DNA from 2 places in the Marinomonas sp. GJ51-14 genome. Region 1 is predicted to be linked to the other one. Evidence: predicted binding sites of a transcription regulator. Region 1 holds the regulator's gene; the other holds the start of a gene.
What was found. Region 1 encodes FNR, which switches genes on or off when oxygen is low (the NO sensors DNR and NnrR bind a similar motif). Its sites were predicted from a motif close to TTGATNTANATCAA; they were not measured.
Positions count from the first base shown of each region.

Region 1 (8,213 bases):
CTGAATTCTTGCTGAATTCATTATTTTAGCTGCCATTTCAACACCAAATTCTTTTGCAAACTCTTTCCATGACTCTTTCTTAGGTGCGTAAGTAATTTGTTTCGCATTAGGAAAACGAAGCTTCAACAGATCATGTACGCTAGCCAAGCCATCAATCAGACCAATCTCTACCGCTTGATAGCCAGTAAAAATCATACCACTAAAAACGTCGTCGGTTATGGTCAATCGATCGCCACGGCCTTCTTTAACGGCTTCGATGAACTGTTGATGTGTTTCATCCAAAACGGCCTGCCACTTAGTTCGTGCTTCTTCTGTCATTGGTGTAAAAGGATCAAGAAATGCTTTATTTCTTCCTGCCGTAAACGTTCGACGTTCAACTCCAATTTTCTCGAGTAAATTGCTTGCATCGAAGCCAGAAGAAATAACACCTATAGAACCAACTAAACTGGCCTTATCTGCATAAATCTCACTGGCTGCAGAAGCAATATAATAGCCACCAGATGCGGCCATATCTTCAACAATGACAATAATAGGAATTTCTGGGTAAGCTTGTTTCTTTGTTAGAATTGCATCATAAATAATACCCGAATGAACAGGGCTTCCGCCTGGACTGTTCATCTCTATGACAACCCCTGTTAACTGACTATTTTGATAAGCACTATCTAATAAACCTACAAACTCATAAGATTCAATTTCTGAGTCTGCTCCTATCACGCCTCGCATAGGAATCATGGCAACAACATCACTATCTAGATTTACGTCAGGTAAGTCTGATCGCAAAAACCAACCCGCTGCAATGACAAAAATGAAGGAAAAGGTCACAAGTCGAAAGAATATTTTCCAGCGTCTTGTACGGCGTTTCTCTATAAGGTTATCACTTAGCGTTTTTTCGAGTAACGACCAAATTTCTTTATTTGGATCAAGTAGTTGATCTTCTTGTGCGTTTTGCTGCTCAGACAAGTTACTATTTTGTTCACGAGATGCTTTTCGATCTTCATCTTCAGTCCAACTCATTTCTTATAATCCTAAAATATTTGATAATTCATTAAAATCGTTAATTAGTGCGTGTGGCTGACAAGCTTTTAAGCGAGTCTCTGTGTGAGCTCCATATGTTACACCAATGCTTTTCATACCAGCATTTGTTGCCATATTTAAATCGTATTCAGTATCTCCAACCATAACAGCCTGTTCTGGAGACAGGTTTAATTCAGCCAAAATATGTTCAAGCATTAATGGATGTGGTTTAGATAAAGCTTCATCAGCACAGCGGGTAGTAATAAAATAATCTCTTGTGTCGGTAAGAGACATAACTCTTTCTAAACCTCTTCGACTTTTACCTGTAGCGACAGCCATTTTAATATCGAATTTTTTTAATGCATTTAATGTTTCAATCACGCCTGCATAGGCATCAGGTGGAGTTTGATCTTTGGCGACATAAGCCTTCTTATAATGTTCAATAATGACGCTTTGTTCATTTTTAGGTAGCTCAGGCCAAATAACGTCAATGGCTTTGTCTAATGACAGCCCAATGATGTTTTTTACATCTTCTTTATTACGTTGTGGTGCATTTGCTAATTGCGCTGCATGCAGCATACTTTGGCAAATCGTATCAATGGAGTCGAATAAAGTGCCATCCCAATCAAAAATTACTAACTTAACCATAGATACCTCTTAAGAATGATGTGCCGAAAGTGTACCATAGCGATAAATTACAATATAAGGATAGGTAATGACTTCTGGATATACATTAGAACAACTTTCTCTTGATCAAAACGTTGAGTATCGAAAAGTTGTTACTCAGACTGACGTTCAAGCTTTTGCAGACGTTACAGGCGATACCAACCCTGTTCATTTGGATGCGGAATATGCAGCGACGACTTCATTTGGTAAGCCTATCGCGCATGGCATGCTAACGGCGGGTTTCATTTCAGCCGCAATTGGTACCAAACTACCTGGGCCAGGCTGTATTTATCTTGAGCAAACGCTGAAGTTCCGCTCCCCAGTTTTTGTTGGGCAAGAAGTTGTGACCACAATTACTGTGACAGATATCAATGAGCGTCGCCGCCGTGCCACATTAAAAACTGTGTGTGAATGTGAAGGTAAAGTCGTTGTTACAGGCGAAGCTACCATTATGCTTCCTGCTGTAACGGTTTAAAGTAGATAGCCATAATAAACAAGAGCGACAGCTATATTGCCTTTGCTCTTGTTTATTTAGATCAATTTAACTTATTTGCATTAGGAAAGCTTACATCGAAAGAACAATACGCCCTGTAATTTCCCCCTTCTCCATATCAGCAAAAATTTCATTAATATTTTCGAGTTTCTTCTCTTCTATAATGGCTTTTACTTTACCCCGTGCAGCAAATTCCAAACACTCTTCTAGATCTTTTCGAGTACCAACAATAGAGCCGACAACACTCACGCCATTTAGGACTGTGTTGAAAATAGGCAATGGCATATCTTCTGGAGGTAAACCAACTAATACGCATTTGCCACCACGTCGAACAACATCGTAGCTTTGTCTAAAGCCAACCTTACTAACAGCAGTACATACACTTGCATGAACTCCTCTAGTCTTTGTAATGATATCAGCGACAATATCATCCGTTTTAAAGTCTAAATAGTATTCAGCTCCAAGTGACATAGCTAACTCTCGCTTTGCATTACCCGTATCAACAGCAACGACTCGTAAACCCATAGCGATTGCATATTGAACTGCCAAGTGCCCTAAACCACCAATACCAAAAATAGCGACCCAATCCCCAGGTTTCGCCTCAGATACTTTGAGGGCTTTATAAGTGGTAACTCCAGCACAAAATAATGGTGCTGCATCTACATAATTTAAACCTTCGGGCACTTTTACAACATAATCCGCATGAGCCGCACAGTACTCAGCATAACTACCATTTACCGAGTATCCTGCATTTTCTTGCACTAGACACAAACTTTCTCTACCACTTAAACAGTATTCGCAATGACCACAAGCACTATAGAGCCAAGGAATGCCAACGCGGTCACCGTTTTTGATGTGAGTAACGGCACTACCAACTTCAACCACCTCGCCCACGCCTTCATGACCAGGAACTAATGGTAATGTAGGTTTAACTGGCCAATCTCCATGACAAGCATGAAGATCTGTATGGCAAACACCACAGGCATGAATTTTAACGAGTATTTGATGGGGCTCTATTTTAGGTTTTGCGATGTCTTCAATTTTAAGAATAGAACCAAATGTGTTTGCAACAGCAGCTTTCATAATACTCTCCTAAGAGGATGAATGATTTTTACCTATTCAGATTAGCTGAGTTACTAAAAAATAAAGACGATCTAGATCAAACTTCACTCAAGTAAGTCATACTTGATTAATAAAGTGCAGGATCATGGAAAGAAAGGTCATTTGTTTAAAAAAGACTGGGATTTATAAGATGGTAAGCATATATTGATTAAATAGAAAAAACGTATACTTAGTTAAGATAAGGTTTAGTTCTTACCATGAAAACTCAATTACTTATGATCATTGCTGTGGTTTTATCGTCTTTATTGACGATATCTCAACGAGCCAGTGCTCAAGAAGTAAGTCAGCTACGTTGGTTGGAACCTACTGTAGAACAACGTTTTAATGAAGTCATTGCGCCAGATCAAGAGTTAGGATCTGACAACAGTTATCTTGCACCTTCTTTTTTGACTCTAGAGGCTAATACCTCATCTTCGTTTAAACATTTTTTTTATTACTATCTGCCTAATACAAAAAAAGTTAACGGCAGTATTAACCCAAGAGCACCACCTTCTCTACTGATATAACTCACCCATTTTATTCATTTATTTTTTATTGGGGTTTTATCATGAAAACATTAACTTATGTTTCTACAAAAAATGTTAACGATCTTACTTGGCCTACGGCTTACGAAAACACCAACATTTATTCTTCAGCGCTATCCGTTTTAACAGATTTCAAAACCGCTGGCCCTCGTGTTATTGAGTCGAATACCCGAGCTGACACATTGGTTCAGTTAATGAAAAAAGAACATGTACGCATGAAAATAGTGGTTGATTCAACCAATCACTTTGTCGGCGTGATCAGTCTTGAGGATTTATCTGAAGATGTATTCATTAAACGGGTTGCTGATGGATATAAACGATCTGAATTAATGGTTGCTGATTTAATGAGACCGAAAGAAACTTTATTGGCATTATCATACACATCACTTAAAAATTCAGATATCGAGTCACTTCTATACAGCCAAAGGGAAAATAAGTTACAACATTTATTAGTAATTGATGAAGAGACAAAAGCAATACGAGGTCTGATCTCATCTAATGATATTGTGCGCCAACTTAGATTAGAGGTTGATGTCGCTTTTTCTAGTTTTGAGCACACTTATCACAGTGCAATTTTAGGTCAAAAATTTCAAAGTAGAAATCTTAAGGTTGCATAACAAGACTTAATAAAGTGATTAAAATACCTCCATATTTGGAATATGGAGGTATTTTTGATTAATCTTATTTCTTCTCTATCCAATAGTAATAAGTCTCTCCATCCTGTACTTGATTTATTAGTTTATGACCAAGAAACTGGCAAAACTTGGGAATATCTCGTGTCGTAGATGGGTCTGTAGCAATGACTTTAAGTACACTTTTTGATTCTATTTTTCGCATTTCCACATGTAGCATCATGACTGGCTCAGGACAAAGTAAGCCAGTTGCATCAAGCAAAGCTTGGTGTTCCATATTAATTCTCTTCTATATAAATTAGACCAATATTTTTGTTTTTTTAAATGGTTGATTTAACACTATGATTAAGCCAATTCTGTGTTATTTCAGCAAGGTTTGAAATAGTGTCAGTGATACTTTGATTTTGTTTCTTCAAGGTTCTGAAGTCGTGATCAGCCCCTTCTACCCAAATAACAGTTACGTTTTCTGGTAGAGACTGCTGGCTTACCCAATCGTATGACCCTAGTTGATCTCTTGTCCCTTGAATTATTAAACAAGGCACCTGAAGGTTATCAAGAAAAGATAGTCTGTTTTTTTCAGGCTTACTTGCTGGATAAAAAGGAAAACCAAAACAAACAATGGCTTTTACCATAGGTAGACTAGACAGCTGAGTTGCCACACGCCCTCCCATAGACTTACCTGCGACAATACAAGCCTCATCTTCTGCTATGAAATCTGCGAATTCAGGAACAAGATACTTAAATGGTGGCGGTGGTCTTTTTTTAGCCGTCTTTTCTTGCTCTTTCATATAAGAAAAAGTAACAGGAATGACTTCTTGATTCATTGTTTTTGTAATCGCAACACCAAGTTCATTCAAAAATGCATTGCTGTGGCCGGCACCTGCTCCATGAGCAAGGTAAAAAGATATGTTTTCCATGAATATATTTACTAAAAATAATATTGATGGTGATTATATGGTTACAGGGCACCTTATCCAACCTAATTTACCAAATGCCTTATTTTCTTAACAGGTTAATATCCTTGATCTGGATCAGAAAACTCCTGATTGCTAAGGAGTAAACTTCTATTAGAAATTTTAATAGGAACAAATCATGATTTGGGATTCTTCACTCGTTAGTAAGTACGATTTATCAGGACCTAGATATACGTCTTACCCAACAGCACCACAATTTAATACAGGCATCAGTAAAATCGCTTTAATCGATAAAATGATGATGCCTTCAGATAAAGCTCTTAGTTTATACTTCCATATCCCGTTTTGTGCTCACCTTTGTTATTACTGTGCTTGCAACAAAATTGTGACCAAGCAATATGAGAAAGGTGCTGAGTATGTTGAATTACTTGGTGAAGAGATGAGATTGCGTAGTTTGATGCTAGATCATTCGAGGCAAGTTACACAGCTTCACTTTGGCGGTGGAACACCTACTTTCCTCACAGAAGACCTCATTCGCTGTCTATTTGATATAATAAACCAGCATTTCAACCTTATTAATGATGGCTCTCAAGATTACAGTATAGAAATAGATCCTAGAGAAATAACGCCATCCAAACTTAAGTTGTTCACTGAAATGGGGATAAATAGAATTAGTGTTGGCGTTCAAGATTTTGACAGTAAGGTTCAAGCAGCCATACATCGAGTCCAACCAGTTAAAATGGTAGCAGATCTTGTGGAGGATGCTCGTGCAATGGGCATTAAATCAATTAATTTTGATTTGATCTATGGTTTACCGTTTCAATCCATTGAGGGTTTTAGAGATACTTTAGACAAGGTAATTGCTTTGTCTCCAGATCGTATATCTCTTTTTAATTACGCCCATTTACCTGAACGTTTTAAAGCTCAAAAACGAATACTTGATGAAAGCCTTCCTATACCTAGTATTAAAGTTGAATTATTAAGGATGAGCATTGAATATCTAATTTCATCTGGTTATGAATACATAGGTATGGATCATTTTGCAAAACCTAATGACACTTTAGCTAAAGCTCAAAAACAAGGTATGTTACAGCGCAACTTCCAAGGCTATACCACTCACGCAGGTACTGACCTAGTTGCATTTGGTGTCTCTGCTATTAGTGACCTAGATGGCGTTTATATCCAAAACTATACAGATTTAGATCAATATCAACACAGTATTGAAAAGGGTCAACTACCTATCAATAGAGGTTACATTAGTAATTTTGATGACAGAGTTCGTCACCAAGTCATTATGACGCTTATTGCTCAATTTGAATTAAATACAGGTACTATCGAACAAAAATATAATATTAGTTTTTTTGAATATTTTGCAGAAGAAGTTGATAATCTTATACCTATGATCGAAGATGGTATGATCGAAATAAAAGATAATGGAATGCAGACCATTATTAACGTTACAGACCGAGGTAGATTGCTTATTCGCTGTATTTGTATGGTTTTCGATAAGTATTTGAACAACAGTATAAAATACTCAAAAGTTATATAAATTCAGGTCAGGGAGATTCACATGTCAACAACACACGCACAGACACGTTTTAACAGTACTCTTACATCTCAATGCCAAAATTGTAGTTTGAGTGCTCTCTGTCTGCCTATTGCCCTAGCAGATGAAGACATCAATAAGCTAGATCAAATTATCGAACGTAAGAAACCGTTAAAAAAAGGAGAATTTCTTTTTCGCCAAGGGGAAATCTTTGATTCGGTTTATGCTGTTCGCTCTGGGACATTAAAAACCTTTAACATTACATCCTATGGTGAAGAACAAATTACTGGTTTTTATTGTCCTAGTGAGTTGGTTGGTCTAAGCGGTATAGATTCGAGCACTTACCCGGTTTCTGCTAAAGCATTGGAAACAACGACAGTTTGCGAAATCCCGTTCAGCCATTTAGAAGAGCTATCCGCACAAATACCATCGTTAAGACATCAATTATTTAAAGTGATGAGTCGAAAAATTTCTGACGATCAACAAATGATGGTATTGCTTGGTAAGAAAAATGCGGATGAAAAAGTAGCTTCTTTTTTACTAAATCTATCCAACCGATTCAAAAAACGCGGCTATTCTGCAAGCTCTTTTCGACTTTCTATGTCCCGTGGAGAAATAGGAAACTATCTTGGACTTGCTGTCGAAACTGTAAGCCGCGTCATTACCCGCTTCCAGAAAAATGAGCTAATACATGTAGATGGCAAAGAAATTGAGATAGTCGACTTCCCAGAAATGCAAAAACTCGTTGGGATTGCGAGTGATTGTGGTAAAATCGCCAACATTTGATCGATAAATTAAGGCGTTACTAAATATGCTCTACGATGATTTTTATGTTAAATCACTAATACAAACAGTGGAAGACTGGCCAAAAGAAGGCATTAGTTTTCGTGATATTACTCCTATCTTTAGTGATCCTAAAGGTATGAGGATGGTTGTTGACGCCTATGTTCACCGATATATGTCTACGGATATTACACATATTGCTTGTATTGATGCTCGTGGTTTTTTGATTGCTGCCGTACTTGCTTATGAGCTTCAAAAACCTCTTATTTTAGTGCGTAAGAAAGGTAAGCTTCCAGGTAAAACTATTTCACAAAAATACGATTTAGAGTATGGTGAAGCGGAATTAGAAATCCAAGAAGGTGCAGTCAAAGCTGGCGATGAAGTTTTGTTATTTGATGATTTAATTGCAACAGGTGGAACACTCTTCGCAGCAATAAAACTTCTAACACAACAAGGCGCTAATATAAAAGAAGTAGCTGCTATTATTGATTTACCAGATTTAGGCGGTAGCCAAAAGTT
Region 1 is NZ_CM147879.1:2,985,664-2,993,876, reverse strand. It holds gene sppA (signal peptide peptidase SppA) at 1-1,014, opposite strand, end outside; gene AC0L3Y_RS14315 (HAD-IA family hydrolase) at 1,018-1,662, opposite strand; gene AC0L3Y_RS14310 (MaoC family dehydratase) at 1,730-2,155, shown strand; gene adhP (alcohol dehydrogenase AdhP) at 2,246-3,256, opposite strand; gene AC0L3Y_RS14300 (hypothetical protein) at 3,493-3,801, shown strand; gene AC0L3Y_RS14295 (CBS domain-containing protein) at 3,843-4,436, shown strand; gene tusA (sulfurtransferase TusA) at 4,501-4,728, opposite strand; gene AC0L3Y_RS14285 (alpha/beta family hydrolase) at 4,772-5,368, opposite strand; gene hemN (oxygen-independent coproporphyrinogen III oxidase) at 5,544-6,914, shown strand; gene fnr (fumarate/nitrate reduction transcriptional regulator Fnr) at 6,936-7,697, shown strand; gene AC0L3Y_RS14270 (adenine phosphoribosyltransferase) at 7,723-8,213, shown strand, end outside.

Region 2 (8,213 bases), 1.4 Mb from region 1:
GAACAAAAAGGTATAAAAATTCTGCCACCCAACCCAGATGGCAAAGTGACGTTAGGTAATATTGCTGTAATTTTAGATGCCTTCGATATGCTACCAAGAACAGCAATCCAAATTACTGATCGAGTAATAGCCACGCTATCAAATATGCCGGCTGGATCTAAAATTGATATTTTGATGCTGACAACTTTATTATGTCTTAGAGAGGAAGACAGAGAAGTTTTTTTAAAAGTCACCTCTAATTCATATTTTTATAAGCTTCCAAATACTCAATCCGTAGGTATTATTGGTCATCTTAAATACCGCTTCAAAGATCATAAATCTATAATGAAATTCCATTTCGTACCCCAGACAAGTTTTCCTTATTTAAGAACCTCAAAGCAGGCTAATGTACTTAATCCTTATCTTGAGCAAACATACTGTTTAACTCTACTGAAATATTTTGAAGGGACCTTTTCGCTATTTTTTGAAAAAAAGAACCACTCACTTAAAGACATAGAAGCCAATCTAATAACTTACTATGGACAAACTATGAACACCGAAGTAGGTTCATCATGGTTACAAGCCCTATATTACAAAGGTAATTTTAACGAAGTAACACTTGATCAATACAAGGATTATGTCGAACTCGCTTCTGCTTTAGATTGGATCGATGGCGACACAAGTTCTGATGACGCTTAAATAAGCGTCATCCTCACAACCCATACCTTTCTATTTTTTTGATTAATCCCTGTCTTGAGATACCGAGCTGTTTAGCAGCTTGAGTTCGATTACCTTGGCTTTTCTCTAAGGCGTGGTGAATCAGGCGAATTTCCAGCTCTCGAACTTGCTCGTCTAAGGTGGCTTCACTAATAGATGAATCAGAGATAAGTTGCGACTTGCTTATGCGATCAATACTAGGATAAAGAAGCTGAATATCGTCCATGCTAATGCGCCCTTCTGGACAAATAGACGCGACGCTTTCTAACGCATTTTTTAGCTCACGGACATTACCAGGCCAAGTTTGGTCTCGAAACCATTGCAACGCCTCTGAGCTAAGTTGTAAGTTTTTGGACTGCTGAGATTGCAAGCGATGCAGAAAAGCTTGCAGTAATACGGGAACGTCTTCCAATCGATCAGACAGAGATTGTGTTTCAATGTTTACGCCTTTAATTCGATAGTATAAATCTTCTCGAAAACTGCCTTCTTGAACCTTCCCTAGTAAATCCGCATTAGTGGCAGACACAACACGAATGTCGATGTGTTTTTGCTCTCGTCCGCCAACAGGGAAAAACGTGCCTTCTTGCAACACTCGTAGCAGTTTTACTTGCATCGCCAGTGGCATTTCGCCGATCTCGTCCAAGAATAATGTGCCGCCATCCGCAAGACTGAGCAAGCCGACTTTGTCTTTTTCCGCGCCGGTAAATGCGCCTTTCATGTAACCAAATAATTCACTTTCCAATAAATCAGCAGGAATCGCGCCACAATGAACAGAGACAAACGCTTTGCTCGCTCTGTGGCTCAAGTCATGCAAGGTGCGTGAAATCACTTCTTTGCCTGTGCCCGATGGCCCAGTGACCAAAACACGCACGTCTGTTGGCGCAATGCGTTCGATTAAGGCACGGATTTTTTGTGAACTCGCAGAGTGACCAATATAAGACGCCGCACCTTGAGATTGTTGTGTCGACTGTTTGAGCTGGTTTAATTCCCGCTCCAAGGTAGTTTTGGTGATAGCTCGGCGAACCACAACAGCCAACATATCAGGATCAATGGGCTTGGCGATGAAATCCCAAGCGCCAAGGGAAACGGCTTTTAACGCCAAGTCACGGTCTGCGTTACCAGTGATAATAATCACGGGGCGACCGTCAAAGTCTGACAAAGAATCCAAAGTCACTTGAGGATCAAAATGCGGTGGCATGGAAAGGTCGAGCAAGACTAAATCCGCATCGAATTTGCCGATCACATCACGCGCTTCTTCTAAGCTGCCAGCGGTTTTGACGTGATAATCTTGGTTCGCTAACCAACGACTGGCTAATTCTCGAAACGCTGGCTCATCATCGACCAGTAGAATTTTATTTTGCATCATGTTCTTCCTTCCGTTGAGGCAAGACTATTTCGAAAGTGACAGGCCAGTTCGTATCAGAACGATGACGAATTCGGCCACCATGAGCATCAAGAATACGACGTACTATCGCTAAACCTAAGCCACTGCCGCCTGCTCGTTTCGTCACAAAAGGTTGAAACAGCGCCTCACCTTGTAAGTGTTCATCAATTTCTGGACCATTGTTATGCACTTGAATCACCAGCATTTCACCATCCGACTTTGCTTCGATGAATAACTTTCCTTCCGATTGATTACGTAAAAAAGCCGTGGCGTTATCAATCAAGTTAACAAAGACTTGCTGAAGGCGTTGAGGGTCTGCGTCTAGCTCAAGGGATTCGTCAATCTCTAACTCGTAACGAATATCGCCCAGCTGAGCTTGCGCTAATACGCTGGTAATTAAAGCCCGTAACGGCGTAGAGGAAATTTGCAATGTGAGTCCACCCGAATACACCAGCATGTCGCTCACTAAGCGGTCTGCTCTTTGTAATTGAATTTGAATGTGCTGGCGTGTTTCTGGCGGTGTATCGTAAGCCGCCATCGCAATAATGTTTAAGGGATTGCGCAATTCATGGGCCATGGCGGCAGACAAACTTCCCAACTCCACAAGATGTTTTTCATCAAGGCGTTTTCGTTCTGCCACAGCCAATGCCAACGACCGTTCAAGCAAACCGCAACTGGTCGAAAACAAAGAAGCAAAAACCTCTGCGGTTAATCGCATTCCCGGACTCGCATCGTCCCAACCCAACAAGACGAAACGCCAGTCGGATTCAGAACGAGATACGTTTAAGGCTAATTCATGACTGCTATCAAGGTGTTTACTAGAATTTTCATCTGGTTTTTTATCAGCATAATCGGCGGCGCTAAAATCCAGCTTTATGGTCACGTTACGTCTGATCTGAGAAGAAAGTAAGCCTTCACCAACTTTTATTAATTGCTGCCAATCTTGTGCTTCTTTTAACTGACTAGACCAAGTATCCAAGACGGTTTCATTTAATACTGCACCGGGGTAAATCAATTTTGAAATCAAACGATTGAGCGGCTGATAAATCAATGCTGACATCACCAGAATCAATAAAGAATACAACCACAGTTGCCAGCTCGGAACATTCGCCAAAGCCTGTAAACCAATCCGTCCAGACACCACACTCATTACGGCGATTAAACACAAAATCACCAACATCATCGCCACCCAAAGCAAGGCACGATTGGCAAACGCATTCACTGAAAGGATTTGGTAACGAACAACGCCATAAACCAAAAGCAACAAATAGGTTGGCAGTAACAACATTGGATAAGGAAACCAACTGATGCCAAAAGAAGGGAAAACAAAGCTAGTAGCTAATAATAAGCCCCAAGCACCAACGCCAAACATAGCGAGAATCGAGCGTTTCTTATTGCCAGAATGACGGTACCAACCGAACAACAACACCCCATGGGCCAAGATACCAATCAATACGGTGTAAACCAGATTCAATAAACCGGCATCCGTAAAGACAAAAAAGGAACGCGTATCCGGCGTGCTAATGGCATCCCCACCGCCCGTCCACCAGCTTTCTAACACCACAACAAAACTCATTAAATAAAACCAAGGAATAGCCTGATGAAGCCGATCAAGAAACGTTTCTTTTGCGGCTCCTGAATTCACAAAACGAATGGCAAAATGCAGAAAGAATGTTGGCATTAGCGGATTGGCGAGAATAATAAAAATACCAAGGCGGTCATAACCTTGGAACAGGATTACATGACCAAAACACCAAATCGCCATCATGATGGCAAAACCCGCCAATGCCTGTAGATCGCCTTGATTTCGAGCACGCCATAACAGCCAAGCTGCAACTAAAAAGCCACATACACTAGACACCAACATGGCGACTTCAAACATTAATGAGAGCGTCACAACTGTAAACCTCGTTTACACCATAAATAGAGAGAAATCGTAAACTTCTTTTACGATATTAGCAAAAATAAAATAATACCTTTAAAAATCAATCAGATAAAAATCTATAAACATTGGCCTATCAATTGCTATCACTCTACTGAGTCTTTTGATCTATCTCAATCTTTTATCTATTAACGGGGCAAGCGTTATGAATACTGGCTTTTTTATGACTGAAATCATCGCACTTTTTAGCATTGTGGGTTTGGCGTTACTTCCATTGGCATATCAACAACTGCGCACTATCAGAATCAACAAGAAGTTCTGACACTGTGTGTAATGTTTTAAACCTATCTTACTAACTGAAGCCTGATACAGGCTTCCTATTCATTATTGGAATAACAATGGATCTCGACGTCGCTATCTTATCCCGACTCCAGTTTGCCTTTACTGTGAGTTTCCACATCATTTTCCCGAGTATCACGATCGGCCTTGCTACGCTGATTGCGATCTGGGAAGGCTTATGGCTAAAAACCCATAACCCGTATTATTTACAGCTGGCTAAATTCTGGATCAAACCCTTTGCGATTACCTTTGGCATGGGCGTCGTTTCTGGGATTGTGCTGTCTTATGAGTTCGGCACGAACTTCTCCAAGTTCTCTGAAATCACTGGCGCTGTTTTAGGGCCATTGATGGCCTATGAAGTGCTAACGGCATTTTTTATGGAAGCAGGTTTCCTTGGGGTCATGTTATTTGGCTGGCAACGGGTGGGTCGAAAACTTCACTTCTTTTCAACCATGGTCGTTATGATCGGCACTTGGTTTTCTGCATTCTGGATCATTGTGGCGAATTCTTGGATGCAAACGCCAACAGGCTACAAAATTGTCGAAGGCAAGTTTGAAGTGGAAAGTTGGATGGAAGTTATTTTCAACCCTTCTATGCCGTACCGACTTACTCACATGGTCATGGCGTCACTGATTACTGCAACCTTTCTTGTCGCAGGTATTAGCGCCTATTACTTGCTGAAAAAGAAAAACATTCCTTTTGCGAAAAAAGGCCTGTCTATGTGTATGTGGTTTGCCTTAGTGCTGACACCACTACAAGCTTGGATTGGTGACATGCACGGCTTGAACGTACAAGAACATCAGCCAACTAAATTGGCAGCAATGGAAGGCATTTGGGACGCAAAAGAAGAAAACGTGCCTCTGTTGCTTTTCGCAATGCCAAACATGGAAACAGAATCCAATGATTACGAAGTAGGCATTCCAAACCTTGGCAGTCTCATTCTTACCCATTCTTGGGACGGTGCGGTACAAGGTTTAAAAGCCGTTCCGCCAGAAGACAGACCTTATGTGCCATTAGTATTTTGGTCATTCCGCGTCATGGTCGGTATTGGTTTTGGTATGTTGGGCATCGCGTTATTGGCTCTGGTTTTACGTCGAAAAGATCGCCTATTTGAAAACAAGCCCTTTCTGGCTTTGGTGGCTTTATTCACACCGTCTGGAGTCATTGCCGTCTTGGCAGGTTGGTATGTGGTTGAAATTGGCCGTCAGCCTTGGATTGTTTATAACTTAGTGCGTACGTCGGAAATTGTCTCCCCATTACCGCCAGAACGAGTGTTATTTACCTTCATTATGTTTGTGATTATTTACACTTTATTGTTAGGCGTTTATCTCTATTTCATGCGAAAACTCATTAAGAAAGGTCCACCATCCATGGAGGCATTAGAAAAACAATTGGTCGGAATGAAGGCACCTGGTTACGCACTTGCTTGGGTGAAGCTTTTACAGAATAAAGAAGCAAAAAACAAAGAACAAGGAGATAAATAATGGATTTGGCTTTTTTCTACTTCCTCGTTTTAGGTTTTGCGATTTTCATGTATGTGCTGTTGGACGGTTTTGATCTAGGCATTGGCATTCTTTATCCATGGTTTAACCAAGAAGGTGAACGGGATCATTTAATGCGCTCTATTTCACACGTTTGGGATGGCAACGAAACTTGGCTGGTATTTGGTGGTGTGATTCTGTTCGCGGCCTTTCCAGCGGCGTATGCAGGCATCACTTCTACCTTTTACTTGCCAATTATGTTGATGTTGTTTGCCTTGATTTTCCGTGGTGTTGCCTTCGAGTATCGTTTTAAATCCGATACCTCTCGGCCTTATTGGGATTTCGCGTTTAGTGCAGGTTCTGCCATTGCTGCTTTTTGCCAAGGCATGTTACTTGGCTCCTTGGTTCAAGGCGTTCCAGAAGGCAGCAGTAGTATTTCTAGCCTGCATTGGTTAACACCCTTCTCTGTGTTGACGGGTTTTTCTGTCATGGCTGGTTATGCTTTATTAGCGGCGTGTTACTTATTCATGAAAAGCCGAGGGCGCATTCAAGAGCATGCTGCAAAACTTGGAAAGCATCTTTTATTGATCACACTTTTTGCCATGGTTGTGGTCAGCTTATGGACTGTGATTAGCCAGACCGAAATCCGAGAACGTTGGTTTACCGGTTATAACTTCTTACTACTGTCGCCTTTGCCAATTCTTACGCTTTTTGTCGCTGTTTTGGCCTGGAAGGACTTACTCTCTCATAATCAGGGAGCTCACAATAAACAAGCACAAAGCCATGAAGCTCGACCGTTTTGGTATGCCGCCACTTTGTTCTTGCTCGGTTTTGCAGGTTTGGTCGTTGGGCTATTCCCTTATCTCATTCCAAGACAATTAACCTTTCTGGAAGCCGCATCACCAGACAGCAGTTTGCTCTTTTTGTTACCTGGCGTTTGTATTTTTGTGCCGCTTATTTGTGCTTACACAATATGGGGTTATCGAGTCTTTGCGGGGAAAGTAGAAGATTATCAGGAGGGATATTAATGTTTTTTAAATCAATGAAAGACAAAGTCGCTCAGCTTAAATCCTGGCAATGGTTTTTGTTACTTTATTTAAGCGGCTCCATTGCACTCATTTTAACCTCCTATGGCATTAAACTACTCATGGCTGGGTTACCTTAAAAGCTCGTATTGCTCAAAAAACCATCTATTCAAGTTCAATTGAGTAGATGGTTTTTCTATTAAGTTATGATTCAACTTCAGCGGCGGTCATCGCCTCCGGTTTTGGCCGAACGCAAGCTTTCAACAACAGTCCAGCGAATAAAACAAAACCAATCACTCGTGCACCTACGACCATGAAAGACAGATCGATTGATGCTGTAGGCCAAGCAATTAGCACTGCTGAGACAACATACAACAATCGAGTTACCCACGATAAGTTCACTCTCAGCCAGCCAGAAAAGCCAATACTCATAGATGTCGTTGCTAAGGTAGCAAACGTGATCGCAGCCACTATACTTTCAGTCGAACCTATCAATAAAACGCCTGGCATGGTGACGAATAGGAAGGGCACCAAGAGTTTCACAAAGCCTAAACGCATGGATTCCACTGCGGTTTCATTCGGTTCTGCACCAGAGATTGTCGCCGCGGCATAAGCGGCTAATGCAACTGGCGGAGTAATGGCAGACACCAACCCAAAATAGAAAATAAACATATGCGCTGATAAAGTTTCCATCCCCAATTGTGTCATCGCGGGTGCAACCAATACCGCGAGTAATAAATACGCAGCAGATGTCGGCAAGCCCATTCCCAATACAAACGACGCCAACGCAGTGAGTAATAAAACCGCCCACAAATTGCCATCACCAAGCTCAATAATCAAACCTGACAACATCAACCCCATGCCAGTGAGGTTCAATATGCCAATGATTACACCCGCTGCAGCCACCGCGGCAACAATCGGTAATGTACAAGTTAATGTCTCTTTACAAGCGTCGATAATATCGACGACATTAATCCGTGTGGCTTTCTTCCAAGGGCACACTAGCAACCCCGCAACAATCCCCATCACCGCTGCTTGGGTAGGCGATTTTCCAGAAATCATCAGCCCAATCAACACCACCAACGGAAGCAATAAATAGCTTTTTGTTTTCAGGGTTTCAAGAAGTAACTGCAAGCCCGCTTCTGTATCTCTTGCTAAGTTAAGGCGACCAGCTTCTAGGCGTACCGAAATCATTAAAGCTAAGATATACAATAACGCCGGTACCAAAGCGGCTAACGCCACTTCTGCGTAAGGAATACCAATCATTTCTGCCATCAAAAAAGCTGCTGCGCCCATTACTGGAGGCATTATTTGCCCAGCAGAAGAAGCAGCAGCTTCTATTGCACCAGCTAATTTTGCACTGTAACCAACACGCTTCATCAAGGGAATCGTAAAAGTCCCCGTAG
Region 2 is NZ_CM147879.1:1,604,277-1,612,489, reverse strand. It holds gene AC0L3Y_RS07830 (KAP family P-loop NTPase fold protein) at 1-678, shown strand, start outside; gene AC0L3Y_RS07825 (sigma-54-dependent transcriptional regulator) at 692-2,062, opposite strand; gene AC0L3Y_RS07820 (ATP-binding protein) at 2,049-3,977, opposite strand; gene AC0L3Y_RS07815 (cytochrome ubiquinol oxidase subunit I) at 4,361-5,785, shown strand; gene cydB (cytochrome d ubiquinol oxidase subunit II) at 5,785-6,810, shown strand; gene AC0L3Y_RS07805 (hypothetical protein) at 6,810-6,947, shown strand; gene AC0L3Y_RS07800 (TRAP transporter permease) at 7,012-8,213, opposite strand, start outside.
Region 2: a site for FNR is predicted at 4,126-4,139, ahead of AC0L3Y_RS07815 (cytochrome ubiquinol oxidase subunit I). Genes of this name have one in related genera too.